DNA from 2 places in the Streptomyces sp. NPDC003016 genome. Region 1 is predicted to be linked to the other one. Evidence: riboswitches for the same ligand, from Rfam matches in the RefSeq annotation. Region 1 holds a riboswitch; the other holds the start of a gene.
What was found. Region 1 has a riboswitch for glycine ahead of gcvT (glycine cleavage system aminomethyltransferase GcvT). Riboswitches for the same ligand answer to the same signal wherever they lie in the genome.
Positions count from the first base shown of each region.

Region 2: linked by a shared signal. The riboswitch ahead of gcvP (aminomethyl-transferring glycine dehydrogenase) and the one ahead of gcvT (glycine cleavage system aminomethyltransferase GcvT) in region 1 are both predicted to bind glycine.

Region 1 covers NZ_JBSFTV010000008.1:53,970-61,417, forward strand. The annotation lists gene glyA (serine hydroxymethyltransferase) at 1-635, opposite strand, end outside; gene gcvH (glycine cleavage system protein GcvH) at 655-1,035, opposite strand; gene gcvT (glycine cleavage system aminomethyltransferase GcvT) at 1,094-2,209, opposite strand; glycine riboswitch at 2,250-2,349, opposite strand; glycine riboswitch at 2,350-2,468, opposite strand; gene ACWDZ4_RS08910 (AAA family ATPase) at 2,639-3,379, shown strand; gene ACWDZ4_RS08915 (enhanced serine sensitivity protein SseB) at 3,390-4,163, shown strand; gene ACWDZ4_RS08920 (enhanced serine sensitivity protein SseB C-terminal domain-containing protein) at 4,235-5,035, shown strand; gene ACWDZ4_RS08925 (ABC transporter permease) at 5,426-6,424, shown strand; gene ACWDZ4_RS08930 (ABC transporter substrate-binding protein) at 6,538-7,448, shown strand, end outside.
Region 2 covers NZ_JBSFTV010000049.1:8,852-16,299, forward strand. The annotation lists gene ACWDZ4_RS30570 (DNA polymerase IV) at 1-1,317, shown strand, start outside; gene ACWDZ4_RS30575 (PRC-barrel domain-containing protein) at 1,245-1,610, opposite strand; glycine riboswitch at 1,725-1,821, shown strand; gene gcvP (aminomethyl-transferring glycine dehydrogenase) at 2,057-4,942, shown strand; gene ACWDZ4_RS30585 (DUF5999 family protein) at 5,058-5,255, opposite strand; gene ACWDZ4_RS30590 (hypothetical protein) at 5,600-6,202, opposite strand; gene ACWDZ4_RS30595 (glutamate-cysteine ligase family protein) at 6,698-7,448, shown strand, end outside.

The DNA of each region.
Region 1 (7,448 bases):
CCCGCGGCCACCAGCCCGGCGAAGTGCGCCATGTCGACCATGAGGTACGCGCCGACCTCGTCCGCGATGCGGCGGAAGGCGGCGAAGTCCAGCCGGCGCGGGTACGCGGACCAGCCGGCCACGATCAGCTTGGGCTTCGACTCCTTGGCGAGGCGCTCGACCTCGGCCATGTCGACCTCACCGGTGGCGTCGTCCACGTGGTACGCGACCACGTTGTAGAGCTTGCCGGAGAAGTTGATCTTCATGCCGTGGGTCAGGTGACCGCCGTGGGCCAGGTTCAGGCCCATGATCGTGTCACCGGGCTTGAGCAGCGCGAACATCGCCGCCGCGTTGGCCTGGGCGCCCGAGTGCGGCTGTACGTTCGCGTGCTCGGCGCCGAAGAGCGCCTTGACGCGGTCGATGGCGATCTGCTCGACGACGTCGACGTGCTCGCAGCCGCCGTAGTAGCGGCGGCCCGGGTAGCCCTCGGCGTACTTGTTGGTGAGGACGGAGCCCTGGGCCTCCATGACCGCGACCGGAGCGAAGTTCTCCGAGGCGATCATTTCGAGGGTGGACTGCTGGCGGAGCAGCTCGGCGTCGACGGCGGCGGCGACGTCCGGGTCGAGCTCATGGAGGGGAGTGTTGAGAAGCGTCATCACGGTCCCGTTCGAGGTCTTAGTTGCCGGAGGAGAAGGCGTCGTACTCGTCGGCGGAGAGCAGGTCGGCCGGCTCCTCCGCGACGCGCACCTTGAAGAGCCAGCCGCCCTCGAAGGGGGCGGAGTTCACCAGCGCCGGGTCGTCCACGACGTCCTGGTTGGCCTCGACGATCTCGCCGGTGACCGGGGAGTACAGGTCGCTGACGGACTTCGTCGACTCCAGCTCGCCGCAGGACTCGCCCGCGGTCACCGTGTCGCCGACCGCCGGGAGCTGGGCGTACACGACGTCACCGAGCGCGTTGGCCGCGAACTCCGTGATGCCGACCGTCGCGACGCCGTCCTCGGCGGTCGACAGCCACTCGTGCTCCTTGCTGTAACGCAGCTGCTGGGGGTTGCTCATGACCTGAATTCTCCTGTACGCGGGGGAGTGCTGGTGAACGGGAAGGTTGTGCGGGGGGTCACTTCCGGCGCTTGTAGAACGGCAGCGCGACGACCTCGTACGGCTCATGCGTGCCGCGGATGTCGACGCCGACGCCGGGGGTGCCGGGCGCCGCGTGCGCGGCGTCGACGTACGCCATGGCGATCGGCCTGCCCAGCGTCGGGGACGGGGCGCCCGAGGTGACCTCGCCGACGACCTTGCCGTCGGCGACCACGGAGAAGCCGGCGCGCGGGACGCGGCGGCCCTCGGCGACCAGGCCGACCAGCTTGCGCGGGGGCGCGGTCTCGGCGCGCTCGGCGGCGGCCTCCAGGGCGGCGCGGCCGACGAAGTCGCCCTCCTTCTCGAACTTCACGACCCGGCCCAGGCCCGCGTCGAAGGGGGTCAGCGCGGTGGTCAGCTCGTGCCCGTACAGCGGCATGCCCGCTTCGAGGCGCAGGGTGTCGCGGCAGGAGAGGCCGGCGGGGACGAGGCCGGCGTCCTTGCCCGCGTCCGTCAGCGCCTGCCACAGCTGCTCGGCGTCGGCCGGCGCGACGAAGAGCTCGAAGCCGTCCTCGCCGGTGTAGCCGGTACGGGCGATGAGGGCGGGGACGCCGGCGACGGTGCCGGGCAGACCGGCGTAGTACTTCAGCCCGTCGAGGTCGGCGTCGGTGACGGACTTCAGGATGCCGGGGGACTCGGGGCCCTGGACGGCGATCAGGGCGTACGCGTCACGGTCGTCCCGTACGACGGCGTCGAACCCGGCGGCGCGCTCGGTGATCGCGTCGAGGACGGTCTGGGCGTTCCCTGCATTGGCGACGACCATGTATTCGGTCTCACCGAGCCGGTAGACGATCAGGTCGTCGAGGATTCCGCCGTCCTCCTGGCAGATCATCGTGTAGCGGGCGCGGCCGGGGCCGATCGTGCCGATGTTGCCGACGAGCGCGTGGTCGAGGGCGTTCACGGCCTGGGGGCCGGTGACGGTGATCTCGCCCATGTGGGAGAGGTCGAAGAGGCCCGCGCGGGTCCGTACGGCGTTGTGCTCGTCGCGCTCGCTGGCGTACCGCAGCGGCATGTCCCAGCCCGCGAAGTCGGTCATGGTCGCGCCCAGCGAACGGTGAGTTGCGTCGAGGGCGGTGTGGCGGGGGGCATTGCTCATGTGTGGGGCTCCCAGGGCAGGGCATGACAGGTGAGGACAATCCTCCCCATCTGTCATCGGAACCTGAGAGGTTCACCGGGAGAGTCCCGGCTTGCACCTTGGGTGGAGCCGCGACATGGCGGCCCGCTTTTCAGATCTGCCTCGCCCGCGCGGTACGGGGCCTGAGAGATTCAAGGGAGGGACTTGCTCCTTCGGCGTCCTGGGCACCGGGCACTCCTGGAGTGCTTCTGCGTGCTTCGGACTCTCCCGCGCGGATTCAAGCGGCCGGTATGGAGTTGGCGGGCACATCATTGCACGCATCCTCCGGTGGCGGGACGGCCGGGCAGTACCTGGACACAGCGGCAAATCACTTGTGACGCATTACCTTTTCTTTACACTTCTTGGGCAAGGGTGGGGAAAAGGGCGGGGACACCTGACAGGGGGAGTGCGATGACGTTGCAGCGGCCCGGTGCGTACGTGACGACCGCGGGCACCACGCACGGCGCGGTGCCCGCACCACAGGGCGTGCCGGCCAGGGAGACCACCCGCCGGCCGGTGCCCACCGTCCGCGACCTGCGCGAACGCGCCGGGCGCAGCCCGCGCACGCTGGCCTTCGCGGCCGGCGACGTCGTGGTCGTCTCGGGGCTGCCCGGCAGCGGCAAGAGCACCCTGATCCGGCGTGCGGCGACGGCGGGGACGCACCGCATCGACTCGCAGGACGTCCGCGAGCGGTGGGAGGCGCGCATGCCGCGCCTGCTGCCGTACGCCCTCTACCGCCCCCTCGTACGGGCCGCCCACTACGCCGGGCTGCGGCGGGCCCTGCGCTCCGGCGGGAGCGTCGTGGTCCACGACTGCGGCACGCTCGCCTGGGTACGGCGCTGGCTGGCGCGCGACGCCCGCCGGCGGGGCGTCGCCCTGCACCTGGTGCTGCTCGACGTGACGCCGCAGGTGGCGCGGGCCGGCCAGGAGGAGCGGGGCCGCGGGGTCTCGGGCTACGCGTTCGCCCGGCACCGGCGGGCGGTGGGCCGGCTGGTCCGGGACGCGGAGGGCGGCCGGCTCCCCGCCGGGTGCGCGTCGGCGGTGCTGCTGGACCGGGACGCGGCGGGGGCGCTGACGGGGATCGACTTCCCGGCCGGGACGGAGCTCCGGTTACGGGAACAGCCCCGCGGGGTGCCGCCGGCGCCGCGTTAGGGTCGTGCCCGTGGACTACCCAGACTTCCCCCTGCCCGCCCACCCGCACGGCGGAGGCGGCTGGCCCGGCAACGAACTCGAAGAAGTGCTGGCCGCCTCGGTCGGCGCCCCCGCCGCGGGCGCCCGCATCGTCGAGGTGCTGGGGCGCAGCCAGGTGTGGGTGCCGCTGCCGAACGGCGGCGGGCCCGACTCCCCGAGCCTCGACCTGCCCACCCTGGACCTCCACGGCGAGGCGTACGTCCCCGTGTACAGCTCCGAGGAGCAGCTGCGCCGGTGCGCCGGGCCCCACATGTCCTTCACCGTGGCGCCCGCCCGCGAGTTCGCCCGCGGCCTGCCCCCGCAGCTCGGCATCGCCGTGAACCCGGACGGCGTGGTCGGGGTGCCGCTGCCGCCGCCCGCCGTCGCCGAGCTCTGCCGGGCCGGCCGTACGCCGCTGGACGGGCCGGCCACCGGGGGCAGGGTGCGGCTCTTCGAGCCGGACTGGCAGCAGGAGCCGGTCGACTTCCTCTCCGCCGCGGCCGGCGAGTTCGAGGAGAGCGGTGTGGTGGTGACCGCCCGCAGGGCGCTCGCCAGCATCGAGGGCGGGTCCCCGACACTGTTCGTCGGCGTACAGCTGGCGGCCCGGGAGGGCGCCGGCCCGAACGCCCCGATGGACGCGCTCGGCCGGGCGCTCGGCCGGGTCCAGGTGCCCTGGCCGGTCAACCTGCTCCTGCTGGACGTGGCGCAGGACCCGGTCGCGGGCTGGATGCTGGAGAAGGTGCGGCCCTTCTACACGCGCGCCTGACTCGTGCTCTGTGTCGGTGCTGCCGCTTAAGCTGGTGCAACACGGTGGATCGAAGAGGGGCGGGACCCAGGGTGAGCGCGTCAGGCACTGCGGCGGCCGGGCAGGTCGAGCACATGCTGCGCCAGGTGACACCCGGGCGGTACGACGCGTACGAGGCGCTGCTGCGCGCCCTCGCCGACCCGGCCGGCGGCCGGGTCTGGATGCTGCTCTGGCACGGCCAGGCGGGCTCCCCCGACGCCCAGTACGGAAACATGGAGGTCGACGGGCTCGGTTACGCGCCGTGCGTCACCTCCGCCCAGGAGCTCGCCGCGAGCGGCTGGAGCCGGGCGTACGAAGTGGTCACGGGCCAGGACGTCGCCCGCGCGCTCTTCCCCGACCGCTGGGGCATCTGGCTGAACCCGCACGCTCCCGGCGGCGGCGTCGGCATCCCGTGGCTCGATCTGCGGCGTATCGCCACCGGGCTCGACCGGATGCCCGCCGGACCGCTGCGGCTGTCCGAACCGGCCGTCGAGATCCCCCAGTTCTACGCCCTGCTCACGCAGAACGCCCACCGTACGCCCGCGGTCCGCGCCCTGCGCCGCGCCTGGGTGCAGCCGGCGCTCGGGGTGCCGTACCTGGCCATCGGACTCGACCTCTACGACACGGGCCCGCAGTCCGTCGACGCGGTGCGCGCGATGATGCGGCAGTCGGTCGGCGCGGTCCCCGAGGGGCTGCCCGTCTCCACCGTCACGATGTCCGACGCGTACGACCCGGTCTCCATGTGGCTGCGTGCCAACGCCCGCCCGTTCTACGACCGCGAGGCGCAGGCGCCCGCCCCGCCCTCCTCCGCCGCGCAGGGCGGCTACGGCTACCCGGCGCCGCGCGCCTACTGAACGCGCTCGCTCCACCGGCTCCACCGGCTCCACCGGTCACGCGTACGGCCCAATTCGACAGCTCATCAGGGCTGTTGGGCGGCATGTCCGGTCTGAGGTATAAGGATGCTTGTGGTCCGCTGAGCCGATCAAGATGTTCGGATAGCGGAAGCCCACAGGCCACATCACGGTTGCGCATCCATTCCCCGCCAGGTCTGGCGGGTGATCGCGAGCTCATTGAAGACTCCCGCAACAAGGAACGTCGGTCCTGTGTACGACCCGCCTTCCCTGTGTCACATGCGTTTGTACGACCACCTTCTGCACCACTTGCACCTGCGATGCGAACAAGCCGCTACAGCGGCGGGCGCGGGCCGACCACCGTCGGCCGAGCCGAGAGGGGTCCCCACCACGATGACGGCACCACTGCACGACACGAGCGCGGCGGAGACCGCGGCCGTTGACGTCGCGGCCGATGTTCCGGCGAAAGCCATCGAAGGCCGCTCGCCATGGAAGATCGCCTGGGTGCGGCTCAAGCGCGACAAGGTGGCGCTGGCCGGCGGCGTGGTCGTGTTGTTCCTGATCCTGGTCGCGGTGTTCGCACCCTTGATCGTCAGCGTGCTCGGCCACCCGCCGAACGACTTCCACGAGGACAGGATCGACCCGCTGTTCGGCACGCCGATCGGCAGCTGGGGCGGTATGAGCTCGGACTTCCTGCTGGGAGTCGAACCGGTCAACGGCCGCGACGTGTTCAGCCGCCTCGTCTACGGCGCCCGGATCTCGCTGCTGGTCGCCTTCCTCGCGGCCCTCTTCGCCGTCGTACTCGGCACGCTCTTCGGGATCATCGCCGGTTACTTCGGCGGCTGGGTCGACGCGGCGATCAGCCGGGTGATGGACGTCCTGCTGGCCTTCCCGCAGCTGCTCTTCATCATCGCGCTGGTCTCGGTACTGCCCAACTCCCTCTGGGGCTTCAGCGGTTCCGGCGTGCGCATCGGCGCGCTCATCGTCGTCATCGGCTTCTTCGGGTGGCCGTACGTGGGCCGGATCGTCCGCGGCCAGACGCTCTCCCTCCGGGAGCGCGAGTACGTCGAGGCGGCACGCAGCCTCGGCGCCGGCCGCGCGTACATCCTCTTCAAGGAGCTGCTGCCCAATCTGGTGGCCCCGATCACCGTCTACACGACGCTGATGATCCCGACCAACGTCCTCAGCGAGGCCGCCCTGAGCTTCCTGGGCGCCGGAGTCAAACCGCCCACCGCCTCCTGGGGGCAGATGCTCTCCAAGGCCAAGGAGTACTACGAGGCGGATCCGATGTTCATGATCGCGCCCGGCGTGGCCATCTTCGTCACCGTGCTGGCCTTCAACCTCTTCGGCGACGGCGTGCGTGACGCGCTGGACCCGAAGGGCTCCCGCTGACCGCTCGCCCCGTACCACCCGCACACGCCCTACGCGCCGCCCCTGCCGATGTGTCAGGAGGCCACCACAACCGTCGGTCCCCTCAAGGTCCGGCACTCTCACGGAGGTTGCTGATCGTGACAGCCAACAGTTCTTCCAGGCGACGGCTCGCCGCAAGTGCGGCGCTCGTCGTCGCCGCGCTCGTCGGCACCGCGGCGTGCGGTGGCGGAGGCAAGGACGACGGGGCCGACGGCAGCGGCAAGGCCCCCGGCTTCAACGCGGCCGTCGGCAAGATCGCGAACGCCTCGGACAAGAAGGGCGGCACGATCAAGTTCATCGGTACGCAGGACGCCGACTCCTGGGACCCGCAGCGCGGTTACTACGGCTTCATGTGGGACTTCGCCCGCTACTACACGCGCCAGCTGATCACCTTCAAGCCGGCCGCGGGCACCGAGTCCACCGAACTCGTCGCGGACATGGCAACCGATACGGGCAAGGTCTCCGCGGACAAGAAGACGTACACCTTCACGCTGAAGGACGACGTCACGTGGGAGGACGGCAAGCCCGTCACCTCCAAGGACATCAAGTACGGCATCGAGCGCATCTGGGCCCAGGACAAGATCTCCGGCGGCCCGATCTACCTTCAGCAGGTCCTGGACCCGAAGAAGGAGTACAAGGGTCCGTACAAGGACAAGTCGGCCGACAAGCTCGGCCTGAAGGCCATCGAGACACCGGACGACAAGACCATCGTCTTCAAGCTCCCGAAGCCCAACGGCGACTTCCTCCAGATGCTGGCCATGCCGGCCGCCACGCCGGTCCGCCAGGACAAGGACACGGTCGAGAAGTACGGCCTGAAGCCCTTCTCCAACGGCCCGTACAAGATCGACTCCTACACCCCCAACAAGGGCATGGAGCTGAGCCGCAACCCCAACTGGAAGAAGGAGAGCGACACCGTCCGCAAGGCGCTGCCGGACAAGGTCTCGCTCAAGCTCATCACCAACGCCGACGACATGGACAACCGCCTGATCGAGGGCGACTACGACGT
Region 2 (7,448 bases), on a different contig from region 1:
GTCGCCACCGCCTCGTACGAGGCCAGGCGCTTCGGGGTGCATTCCGCGATGCCGGTGGCCCAGGCCCGTCGGCTGTGCCCGAACGCCGCCTATCTGATGCCGCGCTTCTCCCTCTACCGTTCCGTGAGCGAACAGGTCATGGAGCTCCTCGGCCGGCTCTCCCCGCTGGTGGAGCCGCTGAGTCTCGACGAGGCCTTCGTCGATCTGGAGGCGGGCGGGGTGGCCGACGATTCGGCTTCCGCCCGCAGGGCCGGAGAGCGGCTGCGGGCGGACATCCGGGCGGTCACGGGGCTCACGGGGTCCGTGGGGCTCGCGGGCTCCAAGATGCTCGCGAAGATCGCGTCGGAGCAGGCCAAGCCGGACGGGCTGACGCTGATAGAGCCGGGCACCGAGCGCGAGCTGCTGGGGCCGATGCCCGTACGGACACTGCCGGGGGTCGGGCCCGCCACCGGGGAGCACCTTCGGCGGGCGGGGATGACGGCCGTCGTCGACCTGGTGGAAGCGGGCGAGGACGAGCTCGTACGGCTGCTGGGGAAGGCGCACGGGGTCTCGCTGTACCGGATGGCCGTCGGGCACGACGACCGGCCCGTGGTGGCCGAGCGGGACGCGAAATCGGTGTCGGTCGAGGACACCTTCGAGGTGGACCTGCACGACCGGGTCAGGATCAGGACTGAAGTGGTCCGGCTGTCCGACCGGTGTGTGCAGCGGTTGCGGGCGGCCGGGCGCTCGGGCAGGACGGTGGTCCTCAAGGTGCGGAGGTACGACTTCTCGACGCTGACGCGTTCCGAGACGCTGCGGGGGCCGACGGACGACCCCGCAGTGGTGCGCGAGGCCGCAGGACGGCTGCTGGAGTCGGTGGACACCACGGGCGGGGTGCGGCTGCTCGGGGTGGGGGTCACCGGGCTCGCCGACTTCACGCAGGAAGACCTTTTCGCCCAGGCGGCCGGTGAGCGGGCGCAGGCGGAGTCGCAGTCGGCGGAAGAAGCCGTGCAGACGGACCCGGGCGGCGGCGGGGTGCTGGCGGCGCCGGTGCCCGAGCCGCCGCCGGAGCGCCGGTGGCTGGCCGGGCAGGACGTGCGGCACGTCGCGTACGGAGCGGGATGGGTGCAGGGCAGCGGGGTCGGACGGGTCACCGTGCGGTTCGAGGAGCCGACGTCGGCGCCCGGGCGGGTGCGGACCTTCAAGGTGGACGATCCGGATCTGGTGCCGTCGGATCCGCTCCCGCTGGTGAGGGCGGCCGGGGATCAGGCGGGGTCGTCACCGGCCAGCCGGCCGAAGTCCCGGCCGGGGGCGGGGGAGGAGATGTCGAGCCCGTAGTGGTGGTAGAGCTGGAGTTCCTGCTCGGGGGAGAGGTGGCGGCCGACGCCGAAGTCCGGGGCGTCCTTGATCAGCGAGCGGTCGTAGGGGACGCGGAGGGAGTCGTTCACGACCGTGCTGGGCTCCAGGGGGACGAAGGCGTCGCGGCCGAAGAGGCCGGTGCGTACGGCTGCCCATTCGGGTTCCCCCGTGGCGTCGTCGAGGTACACCTCGTCCACCGTTCCGATCTTGGTGCCATTGCGGTCGAACGCCTTCCGGCCGATCAGACTGCGCGGATCGATGTCGGTCTGCACGGTCCCTCCAACTGATCGCAGCTGCTCCGTAGACCCTACGAAAGGCCACAACTGTGGACTCGGCCACTCGAGGGATCTGTGACGAGGCCCGCTGGTAGGCTGGCAAATGGCTGCTGACCCCGTGCGGGAGAGTCGCCGGTGAACATGCCGGGGACGCCGAAGGAGCAAATCCTCCCCGGAATCTCTCAGGCCCCCGTACCGCACGGACGAGGTCACTCTGGAAAGCAGGGCGGGCGTCGGGCGGGCATGTGCTGGAGAGCAGCACAGCACCTGTCGCGGCTCCCTTCCTCACCGACGGTGAAAGCCGGAACGACCTTCGACGTCAGCGATGTCCGTACGGTCTTCCGGTGAAGCTCTCAGGTTGAGATGACAGAGGGGGAGGCCGTCCGGGCACCCGTGCCGTGGTGCCCCTCGCAGGTCGCGTCAGACCAGGAGGCCTTCCGCAGATGACCGCACACCGCATTCCGCTCTCGCAGCTCGAGCGTGGCATCCCCTTCGAGCAGCGCCACATCGGGCCCGATGCCGGAGCTCAGGCCAAGATGCTCGCCCAGGTCGGGTACGGCTCGCTCGACGAGCTGACCGCGGCCGCGGTGCCGGACGCCATCAAGAGCGCCGAGGCGCTCGGGCTGCCCGACGCCCGCACCGAGGCCGAGGTCCTGGCCGAGCTGCGTACGCTCGCGGACCGCAACCAGGTGCTCGCCCCGATGATCGGGCTCGGCTACTACGGCACCTTCACGCCGCCGGTGATCCTGCGCAACGTCATGGAGAACCCGGCCTGGTACACGGCGTACACGCCCTACCAGCCGGAGATCTCGCAGGGCCGGCTGGAGGCGCTGCTCAACTTCCAGACGATGGTCGCCGATCTGACCGGTCTGCCGACCTCGGGCGCCTCCCTGCTCGACGAGGGCACCGCGGCCGCCGAGGCCGTGGCGCTCTCGCGCCGCGTCGGCAAGGTCAAGAACGGCGTCTTCCTGATCGACTCCGACACGCTGCCGCAGACCGTGGCCGTCATCCGGACGCGTGCGGAGCCGACCGGTGTCGACGTCGTCGTCGCCGATCTGTCCGGAGGCATTCCGGCCGAGGTCGCCGGGCGCGGTGTCTTCGGCGTGCTGCTTCAGTACCCGGGCGCCTCGGGCGCCGTACGGGACATCCAGCCCGTCATCGAGCAGGCGCACGAGCTCGGTGCGATCGTCACCGTCGCCGCCGACCTGCTGGCGCTGACGCTGCTGACCTCGCCCGGCGAGCTCGGCGCGGACATCGCGGTGGGCACCACCCAGCGCTTCGGTGTGCCGATGGGCTTCGGCGGCCCGCACGCCGGGTTCATGGCCGTACGTGAGAAGTTCGCGCGCAGCCTGCCGGGGCGGCTCGTCGGTGTCTCCGTCGACGCCGACGGCAACAAGGCGTACCGGCTGGCGCTCCAGACGCGGGAACAGCACATCCGCCGGGAGAAGGCCACCAGCAACATCTGCACGGCGCAGGTGCTGCTCGCCGTCATGGCCGGCATGTACGCCGTCTACCACGGGCCCGACGGGCTGCGCGGCATCGCGCGCCGCACGCACCGGTACGCGACGCTGCTCGCCGAGGGTCTGCGGGCCGGCGGGGTCGAGGTCGTGCACGGCTCGTACTTCGACACGCTGACCGCGCGGGTCCCGGGCAGGGCGGCCGAGGTCGTCGCCGCGGCCCGTGAGGGCGGGGTCAACCTGTACCTGGTCGATGCCGACCACGTCTCCTTCGCCTGCGACGAGACGACGGCCCGCGCGCAGGTCGCCGCGGTCTGGTCGGCCTTCGGGGTCGACGCCGACATCGAGGCGCTCGACGCGAAGACGGCCGACGCGCTGCCCGAGGGGCTGCTGCGGAGCGACGAGGTCCTCACGCACCCCGTCTTCCACCAGCACCGTTCCGAGACCGCGATGCTGCGCTACCTGCGCAGGCTCGCCGACCGCGACTACGCGCTCGACCGCGGCATGATCCCGCTCGGCTCCTGCACGATGAAGCTGAACGCGACCACCGAGATGGAGCCGGTCACCTGGCCGGAGTTCGGGGCGGTCCACCCCTTCGCGCCGGTCGAGCAGGCGCAGGGGTACCTGACGCTCATCCGGGAGCTGGAGGAGCGGCTGGCCGAGGTCACCGGGTACGACGCGGTGTCGATCCAGCCGAACGCCGGTTCACAGGGCGAGCTGGCAGGGCTGCTGGCGGTACGGGCGTACCACCGGGCCAATGGCGACGAGCAGCGCACGGTGTGCCTGATCCCGTCGTCCGCGCACGGGACCAACGCGGCGAGCGCGGTCATGGCCGGCATGAAGGTCGTCGTGGTCAAGACCCGCGAGGACGGTGAGGTCGACGTCGAGGACCTGCACGCCAAGATCGAGCAGTACCGCGACGAGCTGTCGGTGCTGATGATCACCTACCCGTCCACGCACGGGGTGTTCGAGGAACACGTCGCCGACATCTGCGCGACGGTGCACGAGGCCGGCGGTCAGGTCTATGTCGACGGCGCCAACCTCAACGCGCTGGTCGGACTCGCCAAGCCGGGCAAGTTCGGTGGGGACGTGTCCCACCTGAACCTGCACAAGACCTTCTGCATCCCGCACGGCGGCGGCGGCCCCGGCGTCGGTCCGGTCGGCGTACGGGCCCACCTGGCGCCGTACCTGCCGAACCACCCGCTCCAGCCGACGGCCGGTCCGGAGACGGGCGTGGGGCCCATCTCGGCCGCTCCGTGGGGCTCGGCGGGCATTCTGCCGATCTCGTGGGCGTACGTCCGCCTGATGGGCGGCGAGGGGCTCAAGCGCGCCACGCAGGTCGCCGTGCTCGCGGCGAACTACATCGCCAAGCGGCTGGAGCCGCACTACCCCGTGCTCTACACCGGCCCCAACGGGCTGGTGGCGCACGAGGCCATCGTCGACCTGCGGCCGCTGTCGAAGGCGACGGGCGTCAGCGTGGACGACATCGCCAAGCGCCTCATCGACTACGGCTTCCATGCGCCGACCATGTCGTTCCCGGTGGCGGGGACGCTGATGATCGAGCCGACCGAGAGCGAGGACCTGGCGGAGATCGACCGGTTCTGCGACACGATGATCGCCATTCGCGGCGAGATCGAGAAGGTCGCGTCGGGCGAGTGGCCCGCGGACGACAACCCGCTGCGCAACGCGCCGCACACGGCGGCCGCGCTGGGCGGCGAGTGGGAGCACGCGTACAGCCGTGAGGTGGCGGTCTTCCCGGCCGGGGTCTCGGCCTCGGACAAGTACTGGCCGCCGGTGCGCCGGATCGACGGCGCGTTCGGTGACCGCAACCTCGTCTGCTCGTGCCCGCCGCTGGACGCGTACGACAACTGACGGACGCGGGGACGGCGCAGAGGCGCCGATGTGCGTCGGGGCCGGTCCGGAGGATTTCTCCGGACCGGCCCCTCCGTCGTACCGCGCTACGGCCGTACTCGGCGTACGGGCCGGGCTACGCGGCCTTGACGACGTCCAGCGGGCGGTGCGGGGCGATGATCTGGCCGTCCGGCAGCAGTTCGCCGGTGTCCTCGAAGACGAGAACTCCGTTGCACAGCAGGCTCCAGCCCTGCTCCGGATGGTGTGCCACGAGACGGGCGGCTTCCCGATCGGCGGATTCGGCGGTCGGGCAGGCTGGTTGGTGCTGGCACATGGAAGGGTTCTTTCGCTGCGTTGTGGTGAGTGTCCTGCGGCTCGATGCGGTGCTCATGGCCGCCCCCCGTATCAATCGGTCCGGTCCCAGTGTTGCCCTACGGACGTCGATCCGCAGGGATTTCACGACAGCTCTCCTCACTGATTGATGACGCGTCACCCGTGCGGGCGGTTCAGCTCAACCGGGGCGTATTTTCGGGTGGTTCGGGGTGGCCGGTACGGGCTAGTCCGGACGGGTCGGCATGGGTCAGTACTGTGCCCCGTGCCGGAGCGGGCACGGGGCACAGGGGACGTGAAGGGCGTCGCGAGGAGCTTGTGAGGGCTGGTCGCGCTGTCGCGCTGTCGTCAGGCGGACTGGCTGAGGAGCGGGGTGGCCGCCGGTGGTGCGAGCCGGTGGGTCAGCAGCGGCAGCAGGTCGGCGACCCGGTGCGGGCGGTGCGAGGCGATGCCGGGCGGCGCGGGCGCCAGGGGCACGAGCAGGTCCGTCGGCAGCGGCATCGTGTCGGAGGCGTCGGTGTGGGTTTCGGGGCCGTCGTGCAGCCACAGGGTGAGCATGTAGAGCTCCGGCACGGACAGCAGGCGGGGCTGGTAGCGCGTCGTCATCGCCTCGGCCTGACGCAGCGCGCGCTCGCTGGAGGTGATGTACGGGCCCTCACAGAAATGGGAGAAGGCCCACCCGTCGGGGGTGAGCATGCTGTCGGCGGCGGCCACCGTGCGGTCGCCGCTGCGGATCAGGAACCGCCAGCCGGTCAGCCGGGCGCGCGGTGGCCTGCCGGAGGGGATGATCCCGTCCAGGACGTGGACGGGAAGAGGGAACTCGGGGCTGAGGGGTCCCTGGGCCGCACGGAGGGCCGCGGGACGGGCCTCCCGGACGGCGGTGGGGGAACCGAGTGCCGCGAGGACGCTGCGCAGGGCGGGCGCGGGAGCCGAGGGGACAAGCAGCGGCATGGTGGGTCGCCTCTCACTTGGGAGACACGGTGATACGTGGGCGGTGCGGACGGCGCTGTCTGCGTGTGATGCAGGTGCGGGGTCAGAGGGGGGCCGTGGGACGATGGCCGGGCGCCAACTCTCTGCCTCGTCTGCGGAGTTTATACGACATGTGTTCACATGATGTTTCGACTAGCGGTCGCCGGCATTGCGGGCAAGGCGGTATCCGGACCTTTTCCTGCGGAGAATCTACCCATTCACTGGGAGCTCAGGCCCGTGGCCTGGAAAGTTCCGGCGAAAGCGGTAGGCCGGAAATCATCGGCTTTTCTCACCGACGGCAGGGCGCTGGTATCTGCTTTCTGTCGCATGCCGAGTGAATGTGCCGCTGGGCTTCCCGGCCGAGGGTACTCGGTCCTCGGCGGCCGTGGGGCGTTACGGATCGGCATGTCTGGGCATCATCGATCGTGACGTCCATGCCCGATGCTGTGAGCCGCCCACTCGAGGAGGGGTACTTCGATGGGGGAGAAGGTCGTAGCAGGCGGGTTCGATCTGTCGGACCGGCAGCGGTACCGGAGGAAACTCCAGCAGTGCCTGGAGGGGCTGGAGCGGCTGCTGGCGGAGAAGCGCTTCGACCGTCCCAGGAATCTCATGGGACTGGAGATCGAGCTCAATCTCGCCGGGGCCGACGGGATGCCGGCGATGATGAACGCTGAGGTCCTCGACCGGATCGCCAGCAGTGATTTCCAGACCGAACTCGGAATGTTCAATCTGGAAGTGAATATTGTTCCGCACCGGCTGGGAGGCCGGGTCTTCGATCAGCTGGCGGAGGAGCTGCGCACCAGCCTGGGGTATGCCAACAGAAAGGCGGAGGAGGTCGCCGCCGGCATTGTGATGATCGGAATTCTGCCGACACTCGGGCGCCATGATCTGGTTTCGGCAAATCTCTCCGACATCGACCGCTACCAGTTGCTCAATGATCAGATCGTCGCCGCGCGGGGTGAGGACTTCACCCTCGACATCGCCGGTGTCGAGCGCTTGACCTGCACCTTCGCCTCCATTACGCCCGAAGCGGCCTGCACCTCGGTGCAGTTGCACCTCCAGGTCACGCCGAACCGGTTCGCGGATGTGTGGAACGCGGCCCAGGCGATCGCGGCGGTGCAGGTAGCCGTGGGTGCCAACTCGCCGTTCCTCTTCGGGCACGAGCTGTGGCGCGAGTCGCGGCCGCCTCTCTTCCAGCAGGCCACCGACACCCGCCCGCCGGAGCTGA